DNA from 2 places in the Bacillus sp. EB106-07-01-XG149 genome. Region 2 is predicted to be linked to the other one. Evidence: a T-box and tRNA genes for the amino acid it is inferred to sense, from the RefSeq annotation. Region 2 holds a T-box; the other holds one or more tRNA genes.
The links. The T-box of region 2 lies ahead of ileS (isoleucine--tRNA ligase). A T-box ahead of a tRNA ligase gene usually reads a tRNA of that ligase, here a tRNA-Ile.
Positions count from the first base shown of each region.

Region 1: it encodes a tRNA-Ile, which carries the amino acid that the T-box ahead of ileS (isoleucine--tRNA ligase) is inferred to sense. The anticodon was not compared.

Region 1 covers NZ_JBYTDP010000002.1:564,763-571,804, reverse strand. The annotation lists gene AC3WTA_RS09075 (metal ABC transporter ATP-binding protein) at 1-184, shown strand, start outside; gene AC3WTA_RS09070 (metal ABC transporter permease) at 184-1,017, shown strand; gene AC3WTA_RS09065 (Fur family transcriptional regulator) at 1,031-1,444, shown strand; gene ispG (flavodoxin-dependent (E)-4-hydroxy-3-methylbut-2-enyl-diphosphate synthase) at 1,524-2,639, opposite strand; gene AC3WTA_RS09055 (hypothetical protein) at 2,804-3,169, opposite strand; gene AC3WTA_RS09050 (DUF1189 domain-containing protein) at 3,243-4,001, opposite strand; tRNA gene AC3WTA_RS09045 (tRNA-Ile) at 4,244-4,317, shown strand; gene sodA (superoxide dismutase [Mn]) at 4,539-5,150, shown strand; gene AC3WTA_RS09035 (MFS transporter) at 5,267-6,544, shown strand; gene AC3WTA_RS09030 (peptidoglycan D,D-transpeptidase FtsI family protein) at 6,654-7,042, shown strand, end outside.
Region 2 covers NZ_JBYTDP010000001.1:870,025-877,066, forward strand. The annotation lists gene AC3WTA_RS04395 (DUF418 domain-containing protein) at 1-514, shown strand, start outside; gene ileS (isoleucine--tRNA ligase) at 566-3,667, opposite strand; T-box leader at 3,722-3,961, opposite strand; gene AC3WTA_RS04405 (tetratricopeptide repeat protein) at 4,061-7,042, opposite strand, start outside.

The DNA.
Region 1 (7,042 bases), on a different contig from region 2:
CGTTACTCATGATATGGGAGCTGTTACTGAGAAGGTAACACATGTTGCATGCTTAAACCAACATCTACATTTCCATGGAAATGTAGAGAAGTTCCGAGAGTTAGAAGATGCAGAAATGTCCGTCTTATATGGACATCATGTTCATCGTTTAGAACACGAGCATGAGCATCACGGGAGGATATAATGATACAAGATTTTTTACAATATGACTTTTTACGTAACTCTTTATATGCAGGGGTTTTAATAGGACTTGTTGCACCACTTATCGGTGTATTTGTTGTCATTCGCCGAATGTCGCTTATTGCGGATGCATTAAGTCACGTGACATTATCGGGTATTGCTGCAAGTTTACTACTAGAAAAAACAATTTTCACAGGAGGATTTTTAAATCCGTTATATATGGGAATGATTTTTTCTATTGGTGGGGCGTTACTAATTGAAAAATTACGTACTGTATATAAACATTATCAAGAATTAGCAATTCCGATTATTCTTTCAGCAGGAATGGGGATTGGGGTTATTTTTATATCACTTGCAAATGGATTTAACACTGATTTATTTAGTTATTTATTTGGGAGTGTAAGTGCTGTAACAAGTACGGATTTAATAATCATCGGCATTGTAGCAATTGTTGTTATTGTAACGATCACTTTATTATACAAAGAGTTATTTTTACTATCGTTTGATGAGGAATATGCTGTATCAACCGGTTTGAGTGCAAAGTGGATTCACTTTATTTTCATTATATTGGTTGCTCTTGTCATTGCAGTATCAATGCGTGTAGTAGGGGTTCTTCTAGTATCATCATTAATGACGTTACCAGTTGCAGCAAGTATTCGTATTGCGAATGGATTTAAACAAACAATTTTCTTTTCCATTTTATTTGGTGAAATTGCAGTAATTGGTGGAATGTTTGCTTCATATCAACTTGATCTAGCACCAGGTGGTACAATTGTTATGATAGCAGTTCTTATTTTAATTGGTGCGATTTTATGGAAAAAGAAAAAAACTGCATAAAGTAGGGATAGATATGAATCTAACAGAAGCTTTACGCCTAATGAAAGATAAAGGATACAAACATACTGGGAAAAGGGAAGAAATGCTCAGGTTATTTGCAGCTCACAATCGTTATTTAACGGCGAAAGACGTTTTAGAGCATATGAAGGATGATTATCCAGGTCTTAGCTTTGATACGATTTATCGTAACTTAACGGTGTTTGCTGAAATCGGTGTTTTAGAACAAACGGAATTAAATGGTGAAAAACATTTTCGTTTTACATGTTCTATTATGGAACATCATCATCATTTTATTTGTTTAGATTGCGGGGGGACGAAAGAGATTACTTCCTGCCCGATGGATTTTATGAATAAAGATTTTAACGGTTATGAAGTAACCGGGCATAAGTTTGAAATATACGGCCGTTGTCCAAAATGTGCAAAATAAGAACTCGTCGGTTACGTAACTGACGAGTTTTTTTACGTGAAAAAGAAGGTTGCCCACAAATATTGTGGCAACCTTCTTTTTATTGTTCTTGTGTTTCTTTTTCTTTTTCTTTTTCTTTTTCTCGTTCAGCAGCCATTTCAGCAGCAATTACATCGATTTCTTTTTTCAGTTCTTCTACCATTATTTCTTCTGGTACTTTACGAACAACTTGCCCTTTACGGAATAATAATCCTTCTCCACGTGCACCGGCAATACCGATATCAGCTTCACGAGCTTCACCAGGACCGTTTACAGCGCAACCAAGTACTGCAACTTTAATCGGTACTTTTAGTGTAGAGATGTATTCTTCCACCTCGTTAGCGATGCTAATTAAATCAATTTCAATACGACCACAAGTTGGACAAGAAATAAGTGTTGCTGCATTAGATGCAAGACCGAATGACTTTAATAGTTCACGCGCAACTTTTACTTCTTCAACTGGGTCAGCACTTAATGAAATACGTAGTGTATTTCCGATGCCTTTATTTAAGATTGCGCCAAGACCAGCGGCACTTTTTACAGTTCCGGCAAATAATGTTCCGGATTCTGTAATACCTAAATGTAATGGGTAATCAAAAGCACGAGCAGCTTTTTCGTATGCTTCAATTGCTAAGTTAACATCAGAGGCTTTCATAGATACGATAATATCGTGGAAATCTAAGTCCTCTAAAATTTTAATGTGATGTAGGGCGCTCTCGACCATACCATCTGCAGTTGGGTATCCGTACTTTTCTAAAATGTGACGTTCTAATGAACCTGCGTTTACACCGATACGGATTGGAATACCGCGTTCTTTTGCTGCATTTACAACAGCTTCTACTTTATGGCGACGACCAATGTTACCTGGATTGATACGTACTTTATCAATGCCACCTTCAATTGCTTTTAAAGCAAGGCGATAATCAAAATGAATATCAGCAACAAGTGGAATGTTGATTTGTTTTTTAATATCAGCAATAGCATTTGCTGCGCGTTCGTCTGGAACAGCAACACGGACGACTTGACAGCCAGCTTCTTCTAAACGCTTAATTTCAGCAACTGTTGCTTCAACATCATGTGTTTTTGTTGTTGTCATACTTTGTATAATTAATTCATTATTACCGCCAATTGTTAAATTACCGACTTTAACTGGACGTGTTTTTGTACGATGAGTCATTTCATTCACGAATAGATCGCTCTCCTTATAAAAGAAGTTTCTTATTTAGTCCCTCATATCAATGAAAGTATACGTGATACAGGGCTATAGAAACCGAAGTGCTCGGTTTCACTTTTACTATTGTATCAGCGCCTTTATGTAATTGACAAGGATTAAGTAATTGCTTATTGATATAACGGGAATTTATAAGACTTTCCAATTTGTATTTTTGTAGCAGATGTACTTTTGTTTAGTTGTTTAAAGTCATCAATTACCTTTTCAATGGAAGGGATTTTTTTCTTATTAATTTGTTCGGTAATAGAAAGAACTGTCTCACCTGTTTTGACTTCAATTGTTTTATAAGTTACATCTGTTTCTTTTTCTGCTTTGTTCTCTTTCTTTTGTTTTGTATCTGTACTTTCTTGTTTTATCGTTTGGGCCGCATTTGTTTTTTTATATGAACTTAACATCGGTAAAGTGCCGATTTTTATATCGTAATAAAATATATAACCAAGAACAAGCACGAATAAGAATATACCTAACCTCTTCATATTCTTCACTCCTTTGCTAGGAATATATGCTTGTCCAAAAAAAAAATGCCTATTTAGGCATTTTTTTTCGTTCTTATTTTTCTTTCGGTTTTGGAACTTCTTTAATCGTTAAGTAAAGAACAATTAAAACAACTGCGATATAAATGAATGTTGAACCAGGTACAACAATTTTGAATAGATCCATAATCATAAAGAAGATTGTTGGAATTGTGTAGCTGTACGCAGTTAACGTCCATACTTGCTTATAAGATAATTTACGTTGACCGCTCATAGCAGAACCAATAAACGCAAGTAAAGTAATTCCTAAGAAAGTAATAAACAATTGGAATAGGTATACTAACACGCCGATAACAGCTAGTAAAATTGGATAAATACTATCGAATACAGAAATGAAATCTTGCAAATCTTTCTTCTCAAGAGATGTCCCTAATAAATCATTATAGGAGTATGTTTGTGTTTGACCATTTCCTATAGAAACTACTTTATCTTTTAAAATAAATAAACCAGTTTTGTTTTGATATGTTTCTATATCTGTTGTATTGGGATCAAATACGAAAAGAGCATCTCCCTCTTCCTTTAGAATAGGTTGTTCAATATCTGCTTTTAGTTCACCGTTTTCGATTTTAAAATCAGGTAAATCTTTTTCGATTGCTTGATTTACCATGGTAACACTATCTTGAATAAAGCTACCGTAAAAGAATGTTCTTGGAATAGTAGTGATTAGACAAAGTAGCATAATATACAAAATGGTTTTTCCGATTTTTTGAAAACGGAATAGCGCCATATCTTTAGGCGAATATACGCTTTTTGCTAATTGGGTAAATATGGACATAGATTCACTTCCTTTATGTATGTATAAAATCATTGTAACGTAGGAATCTAGAGAATCTCAAGATATATTATATTTACATATAGTGGAGATAACTAAATTTCTTTTTATTAATTTTCTTCTTTTATATGAGAAAAATACAATTGACACTTTTCTTTGCCATATGGTAAATTTATCTTACATTTCTTAAAGGATATATCTGATAGGAATTCCTTTATTTGATATGTTGTTACATACATAATTGTGGACCCTTAGCTCAGCTGGTTAGAGCAGACGGCTCATAACCGTCCGGTCGTAGGTTCGAGTCCTACAGGGTCCATATCCATTTCACATGTTTATTATGTTAGTGGGAAGCTTCCTTGTAGAAGGGAGCTTTTTTTACGGAATATATGAGCATTTTAATTGAAAAGAAGTGGGATTTTTGCTACGTTAATGATAGCAAGACAATGTGATTTATTTGTTTGCACCCTATGGCAATTAGGGTAGAATGAAGTTGTATGTCACTTAAGTGGCAATACATAAACTGGGAGGAATATAACAATGGCAAAACACGAATTACCAAATTTACCTTATGCGTATGATGCTTTAGAGCCTCACTTTGACAAAGAAACAATGAACATCCATCATACAAAACATCATAACACGTACATTACAAACTTAAACGCTGCTTTAGAAGGTCATGCAGAATTAGCTGACAAAAGCGTAGAAGAATTAGTTGCAAACTTAAACGAAGTACCAGAAGCAATTCGTACAGCAGTACGTAACAATGGTGGCGGACATGCTAACCATACATTCTTCTGGACAATCTTATCTCCAAACGGCGGCGGACAACCAGTAGGCGAACTTGCAACTGCAATTGAAGCGAAATTCGGTAGCTTCGATGCATTCAAAGAAGAATTCGCAAAAGCTGGCGCAACTCGTTTCGGTTCTGGTTGGGCTTGGTTAGTAGTAAACAATGGTGAGCTAGAAGTAACAAGCACGCCAAACCAAGATTCTCCTCTAACTGAAGGTAAAACTCCAGTTGTAGGTTTAGATGTTTGGGAACATGCTTACTACCTAAATTACCAAAACCGTCGTCCTGACTACATCGGTGCATTCTGGAACGTTGTAGATTGGAACGCTGCTGAAAAACGTTACCAAGAAGCAAAATAATTGTAATAACGATAGAAAAAGCTAGGAGAATGCTCCTAGCTTTTTTCTATGCTTTCCTTTTACATAATTGGGCTTGTCTTTGGAAGACTAGAACATGAAGTAAAGGAGAGTTGTGTATGAAGTGGAAACATATAATTGGTGACGTTGAAGTGAATCGGGATTTAGTGTTGTTGCTCCTTATTGGAGGTTTATACACGCTCGCAATTTCTTTATCGAATACGTTTGTTAACATTTATTTATGGAAACAAACACAAAATTATGTGAATCTTGGCTTGTATAATTTGGCCAGCGTTGTATTACAGCCTCTCACATTTCTTATAGGTGGGAAATTAGCGAAGCGTATTGATCGCTCAATCTTGTTACGAATAGGCGTAGGCACGTTAGCTATTTTTTTTATCGTTGTTTTAGTAGCGGGAAAAAGCGCTTCTCACTATATTTTATTAATGGGGGCTCTTTTAGGAGTCGGATATGGTTTTTACTGGCTCGCGTTTAACTTATTAACATTTGAGATTACAGAACCAGAAACAAGAGATTTCTTTAATGGGTTTCTTGGACTTCTTACATCCTTCTCTGGCATGATTGGACCGATAGCAGCTGGATACACAATTTCACGTATGGAAAAATGGAGTGGCTATACGGTTATATTCTTTCTTTCGTTACTGTTATTTGCAATTGCTGTCATTTTAAGCTTTTTTGTATCTAAGAGAGAATGTGAAGGACGGTATGAAATTGTACAAGTATTGAAAGAGCGGCAGATTGATAAAAATTGGGGAAGAATTACACGTGCTCATTTTTTCCAAGGGTTGAGAGAGGGAACGTTTATTTTTGTGATTTCCGTATACGTGTATTTAGCGACGGATAGCGAACTCGCCTTAGGAAAATATAGCTTAGTAAATTCTGCTGTATCATTTGTATGTTACTACTTAGTCACTCGTATGTTAAAGAAAGAGTGGCGGAAAAAAGCAATTTTGCTTGGAGGCATTATTTTATATGCTGTCGTATTTTTAGTTATATTCAATGTTACATACGCAAAATTACTTATTTATGCAGCGTGTATTGCGGTTGCATACCCTATTTTGCTCGTTCCGTACGGATCCATGACATATGATGTAATTGGCAGAGCGAAAAATGCGAGAGAGTGGCGTGTAGAGTATGTAGTTGTCCGGGAATTATGGTTAAATGCAGGAAGAATTTGTTCGATTTTAAGTTTTTTATGTGCTGTATTATTCTTTCCGCCTGAAAAAAGTTTGCCTTACTTATTATGTATTTTAGGTGCAGGACATTTCCTTATTTATTTTGCAGTTAAAAATGTCAAATATGATGAGGAAAATGCGAGTAAAACAAGTGTTGTAACGCAAGCGACTGCGCAGAATCAAACAGAACCAGAAGGTTAACTTCTCGGTTGTTTTATGCTAGAATAGAAAAAGATGTAAGACAGCAGTGAGGACACCTGTATGAAGGTGTCCCTTTCACATTACATAGCTGTTGGTAGAGGGGGTTTGTATGAGCAAGAAGCAGAAACAACAAAAGAAAAAGACTCACGTTCCTTTTCGGTTAAACGTGCTGTTTTTCTGCGTGTTTTTAATGTTCTCCGCGGTTATTGTAAGGCTTGGATATGTACAAATTGTTCGCGGTGAGGAATATAAGAATGAAGTGGAGAGGAAAGAAAACTCGACGATAAGTAATCCTGTACCACGTGGGAAAATATTTGACCGTTATGGGCGAGCTGTAGTAGATAATGCAGCTGTTCGTACGATTACATTTACAAAAATGAAAGGATCAACTGCAGAGGCTCGTTTAGAAACAGCGAAAAGGCTAGCAGAGTTGATTGAAGTACCGACAGATAAATTAACAGATCGTGATAAAAAAGATTATTGGCTTGCTATGCATAA
Region 2 (7,042 bases):
CTTCTTAATCGGTATGATAATTGGCAGGTTAGATCTTCATAATAAGAAAATTAGAGAAAGATTACTCTTACTGGGTATTACAATTACAATATTGTCAGAACTTTTATCAAAAGGGCTTACTCACTTTTTTATTCCATACATCGGCAAAGAGGCTGCCACATTTTTATTTAATACAGGACCCATCTTACCAAATGTATTATATATTTTATCTGCTACAGGATCCGCTATTGCTATATTAATCATTTGCCTCAACATCGCTGAAAAATATAGAAATAATTGGTTTGTCACTTCCATTGTACAAACAGGACAATTAACATTAACTCATTATGTCAGTCATGTATTTATCGGTATTGGGACGTTAATTCTATTAAATAAAATGGAACAACAATCACTACTATTCGTTTTATTATTTGCTAGTGGATTTTTCATTTTCAGCATTTTAATTAGTGTGTTATGGGGAAAGAAATTTTCTAGAGGACCTATCGAATGGATTATGAGGAAATTAGCCGGATAAATTTCCATCATACAAAAAGGAAGTTGGAATGATTCCAACTTCCTTTTTTCTTTAATGAGCCGCGCTTAATTTAATTCGAACTTTCGCTTCACCTAAAGATAGTTCATCGTCTTCATTCGTTAAGTGATCAAATGTAAATTGCTTAACGAGTAAATTTTCTTCCAATAAATCTTTATGGTTCGTTAATGTTCGTTGTAGTTCTTCCTCTGTATCAAGAATAACATCGACTCGTAAATTAACCGGTAAATTCAACTGCTTACGATATTCTTGAACCGCTCGAATGAATTCGCGCGCTACTCCTTCTTGTAACAATTCTTCCGTTACATTCGTATCTAACATAACTGTATATTGTCCGTTAGTCGTATTAGAGAACCCTGATTTCGCAACTTTCTCTACTAGTACATCTTCAGCTGTTACAACTACCTCTTCTCCTGATGCTGCTTCGTAAACTGCTCTTTCTGTAGATACAAAGTGTTGTACTTCTTCTTTTGATAATTGTTTTAACCATCCATTTAATGCATTCACATTTTTACCAAACTTCGGCCCAGCTGCTTTAAAATTCAACTTTAATTGATAGGACATGTATTTCGTTTCATCGAGTTCAACATGAAACGCTTTGACATTTAGCTCATCCATGACGATATCACGATAAGATTCCCAATCCATATCATTTTCATTATGCGCTAGTAATACAAGTTCTGCTAAAGGCTGTTTTACTTTTAAAGAATGCTGATTACGGTTACTTCTTCCTAGTTCAACAACTTGTAAAACAGCATCCATTTCCGCTTCTAGTTTCGGCTGAAGTAGTGATTCATTTACAACTGGATAATCCTCTAAATGAACGCTACTTCCAGTTAAATTTAAATGAATATCTTCAGCGACAAACGGTGTAAATGGTGCGATTAATTTACTAATTGTTACAAGTACTTCATGTAGTGTCTCATATGCAGCTGCTTTTTCAGCATTCATACCAGATTCCCAGAAACGATTACGTGATCGTCTTACATACCAGTTACTTACTTCATCTACAAGCGCCGCGATTTCACGAGCTGCATTCGTAAATTGATAATCATCAAGTGCTGTTCTCACTTTTTTCGTTGTGCTATGCAATCTTGATAATACCCATTCATCCAATTTCGTTCGCTTTACATCATACGTTTCATTCGGGTTATACTCATCTAAATTTGCATATAAGACGTAGAAGCTATACACATTGACTAATGTATCTACAAATTTAGATTTTGCTTCCAGTACTGTTCTTTCCGAGAAACGTTTCGCATTCCACGGAGCACTGTCAACGAGTAGCGCCCATCTTAATGCATCTGCACCAAACTGATTTACTAAATCAACTGGATCTAGTGCATTCCCTTTACTTTTAGACATTTTCTGTCCTTCTTCGTCTAATACATGCCCTAGTGATAACACTCGTTTATATGGAACTTTTCCTGTATATAGTGCTGATACTGCTAATAAACTATAAAACCAGCCGCGTGTTTGATCAATGCCTTCTGCAATAACATCCGCTGGAAACTGTTCTTCAAATAACTTTTTATTTTCAAATGGATAATGATATTGCGCAAATGGCATGGAACCACTATCAAACCAAACATCAATTACTTCTGGTGTACGATTCATTGTACTTCCGCATTTTTCGCAGCAAACTTGCACTTCATCTACATACGGCTTATGCAATTCCAAATCTTCAGGTGTTTCTTTCGTACTATGCTCTCTTAAGTCAGCAATGCTTTTCGGCGCGAATTGATGATCGCAACTTTCACATTCCCATACGTTTAATGGTGTTCCCCAATATCTATTTCGGCTAATATTCCAGTCCACCATATTTTCTAAAAACTTACCAAATCGTCCATGTTTCATATGGTCTGGATACCAAGTAACAGAATCGTTATTTTGTAAAAATGTATCCTTAATTGCAGTTGTTCGGATTAACCAACTCTCTCCTGCGTAATAAAGAAGTGGTGAATCACAACGCCAACAATGTGGGTAGCTATGTTCATACTTTTCTTTATGGTATAGTAAGCCTTCCTTCGCTAAATAACGAACGATATCCACGTCACAATCTTTTACAAATTTCCCTTTCAAAAATGGTACTGCTTCTGTATATTCACCTTTCTCATCTACAACATGCAAGAATGACAATCCTTCACTTTGAACGACTCTATAATCGTCCTCCCCATATGCTGGAGCGATATGAACGAGTCCTGTACCACTATCTGCCGTGACAAAATCGGCTGCGATAACTCGATAGCCATTTGTAACTTCCTTCATTGGAAATGGCGGCATATAAGATGTGTTTACTAATTCTTCACCTTTATGAACAGATAATACTTCATAGTTTTCTTTTAATACATCTTCTACACGTTCTTTCGCAACAATGTATACATGACCTTCTTGTTTCACTTTCACGTATTCCATATTTGGATGTACAGCGAGCGCAACATTTGCTGGAAGTGTCCAAGGTGTCGTTGTCCAACCTAGGAAATATTCATTTTCACTATCTTTCACTTTAAACTTAACTGTTGCACTTAAATCTTTTACTGTTTTATACCCTTGTGCAACTTCATGTGAACTTAGTGAAGTTTGACAACTTGGGCAATATGGTGAAACTCTATGTCCCTTATACAATAATCCTTTTTCATGAATCGTTCCTAAAATATGCCATACACTTTCGATATATGGATTCTCTAACGTAACGTATGGATCATCCATATCTACCCAATAACCGATGCTTTCAGTGAATTCACGCCACTGCTTCTCATATGTGAATACACTTTCTTTACACTTCTGAATAAATGGCTCAATTCCATACTCTTCGATTTCATGTTTACCAGAAATACCGAGTTGCTTCTCAACACCTAATTCTACAGGTAAACCGTGTGTATCCCATCCCGCTTTTCGTAGCACTTTATAACCAGCCATCGTTTTATATCTTGCTACTACATCTTTAATTGTCCGTCCAAGCGCATGACCTACATGCGGTAATCCATTCGCCGTTGGTGGTCCTTCATAAAATACGAAAGACTGTGCGCCTTCTCGATTCTGAATTGATTGCTCGAAAATACTTTGCTCGTTCCACTGCTTACGAATACGTGTTTCTCTCCCTACAGCTGACTCTTTTACATCTACTTTCTTCATCAACAATCACTCCTTTTGAATATTTTAAAGCACACAAAAAACCCGTCCCCATGAAGTAGGGACGGGTTTAACCGCGTTACCACCCTAATTCTATTAGCTCTTCGCTAATAGCACTTAGCAACGTACTATCATACGTGTTCTTTGTAACGGTAGACATCCGTCCGGGCTTACTTATTTTCAGCCTCGGCTCCTCGGAGATGATTTTCAAATAATGTCTGCACACCGGCTTTCAGCTATACACCGGCTCTCTGGGGAACAATTCATTATTTTACTCGTTCTCGTCTTCAGATTTGTATACTTTATTAAAAGCTATTTTATGCCATTGGGCAATAAATTGTCAACTAATTCGAAATATATATTTATTTATATCCTTTTTTCCCTATTCCTATACAATTATTTCTCACATTCTTGTATTCCAGCTAAATCTTCATCTTCTTCAATAAGCTCAGCAAAGAATCCTGATTCATCCTCACGAAGAACAATTTCAAGCTCTTCCTTCGCCTCTTCAATTCTGTTTAACTGTGCTAAATAACAAGCGCGATCGTATCTTGCTAACAAATCACTCGCATCTATTGTTAATACATCATTTGTTATTTTTTCTGCCTTTAGTGTTTGGCCGGTATCATGATATGAAGATGCTAAAGAAAGAAGAATTGCTGCTTCATTTGGATGATGTATAGAAGCATTTTCTAATACATGAATTGCCTCTTCAAACCTTTCTTGACTTTGATACATTTCTCCTAAAGCAAGAAACGCTCTACTTACAAACGGTGTTTGCTCCATTAATTGTAAGGTAATCTTTTCTGCTTTTCTTTCTTCTCCTATTTTAAAGAATACTTGCGCTTGTAAAAGAAGCGTATCATAATCATCTGGTAACTCTCGAACCATTTGCTTCGTTATTTCTGAAGCATCCCGTAACATATCTTCTTCCTCACACGCTATGAAAAGATTTACAAGTTGCTTCGCTACATCGTAATCCCATTTATTTTCTAACGATGTTTGCAATACATCTATCGCCTCTTTATACATCGCCACATTCTCGTAAAATAGTGAAAATCGCTGCGCTGCCATACTATTTTTTTGATTTAACTTTAACGAAATTTCATACAAATCAATGATTGTAGTAATAATCGAAATTTCTTTCGCACGGTTTTTCATACGATAAAAAGCTCTCGTAATTATGGATTTCTTCGGCTGTTCATTTTGTTGACGTTCAATCCATCTTTCCGTCACCGCAGATGCAGCATACATAAATGCCATACTTCTTTCTGCCTTCTTCACCTTTAATGTATGAAGAAAATCTCGTATGTTAGACAATTTCTTATGTTGTTCTATCGCTTTTACATACACATCAAATATTCGTTCATTATTTGCATCTTTTTGTATAACTTTCATTGCAATTTCAATTGCTTTTTCATTTCTTTTTTTCACTAACACTTTGGCATAATGATATAGAACTTCTATATGCTCACTATCTAATTGAAGTGCCTCTTCAATCTGTGCTTGTTCTTTATCTATTTCATCCATCGCTCCATACACATATGCAATCGCATCTAATCGCCATATTTCAGGTGCTTCGTCCGCTAATTGTTCTAGTTCTGTCAGTAACTCCTCCTGAAGACTCATTTCTACTGAAAGCTGCGCCAAATATTCCATATTAATATGCATCGGCTCTTCTTTCATAGCCTGAACCATATGACTTTGTTCTTTAGAACGATTTTCTTCTTTTTCGTATATTTCTGCAAGCTGTAAATGTACACCTTCGAAATTCTCATCAAGCTCTAAACATGTTTCATACGCTTGTTTTGCTTCCGTCAATTGCCCTAATACCATAAGTGTTTCACCCATTCGGTAATAAGGTAATGCCGTTTCCTTTTGTTCTATCGCCTTATTATACCTTTTCATCGCTTGGCCGTACTGCCCAATAGATTCATATAAAATACCTGTATAACAACCGTATTCGCTTATTTCATTTCTTTCTTTGTGTAACGTTCTTAAGAATGCTATACCTCTTTGTACAAATACCGTTCCTTTAATTCGATTCACATATTCATCTAACGCACTTGCCACATTATATTCGCTCTGCTTTATACCACTCTCTAACTTAGACAAAGCTACTTTAAACCCTTCTTCATTTCCACCAAGTTCAACCTCAGCATCCCATAGAACCATTCCCGCATTCATAAGAAAATCTTGGCTCTTTTCAATTTGTTTTTCAATACCGAGAATATATTGTTTCGCTTCCTTGTATTGTTCTTTCGCCATATAAACTTGCGTAAGTCCAAAGTGAGAATAAACATCATCATGATTTTCTTCTAATGCACGATTATACAATGTTTCTGCTTCTTCCAGACTATCATTTTGAAAATGATAGTCACCGAGTTTTACGTATAGAGGTGCCTTATCGTCACAATTCTCAATACCTTTTAATAAAATTTCTTTCGTACTTTCCTCATCCTTCAAATCAGACTCGTATATTTCCGAAAGTTTCGTATAGATGTAAGGCGCATTACTATCCAAATAAATCGCTACTTTAAGCCCTTTTATCGCTAAATGTAATTTCCCTAAATGATGCGCACATCTCGCGCGCTCATACCATACATGTGCCTCATTTTTATTCTCTCTTAATAGGTCATTAAAAATTTCATACGCTTCTTCATATCTTTCTAAATCTATTAATATTAATCCGTGATTCGTTAAAGTGAATCTTTCTGGACTACGTTCTAAAGCAACTTGAGAAAACTGCAACGCCTTTTCAGATTGATCGATATACATGTATGATAAAGCGAGAAAACTCCAAGTAATCGGCTGATCTGCGTCTAATTGTAATGATGAACGAAAACTTGAAATCGCTTCTATATAACTCTCCTGTTCAAAAGCATATCTTCCGTTTATTAAATGATATAAAGCACGATTATTTTTCTTCTCAACACTTGTCAGCATTTGCCCGGCTTTTTCTAATTCTTGAAGGCGAATAAAGCACTGCGCACCATGCAATTTAACAAAATCTGAGTTTGGAAACTTCTCCATTAACTTTTCAATACAACATATAATAAACTCATTATCTACTTCAACATCTAAATGCTTAACCGTATATAACCACGTATTCGGATTATCACTCGTCTCTTTTAAAAATTGTACTAAGTTATGAATCCCCTCTTTATCATGTTCATCTAAATGATCCGTAAGAGAAAAAACAGATTTAAAATAATGATTTTCTTCTTCATTTAAAAATGCTAATCGCTCCTTCTTTTCTTTCGGAACAAACGTAATCGCTAAACAACCTGTGTAACGATATTTTTCTTGTAACTTACTATATTCCACAATAACTGGTTCTATAAAGTTCGGATCTTGAACATAAAAAGCTTGTAACGT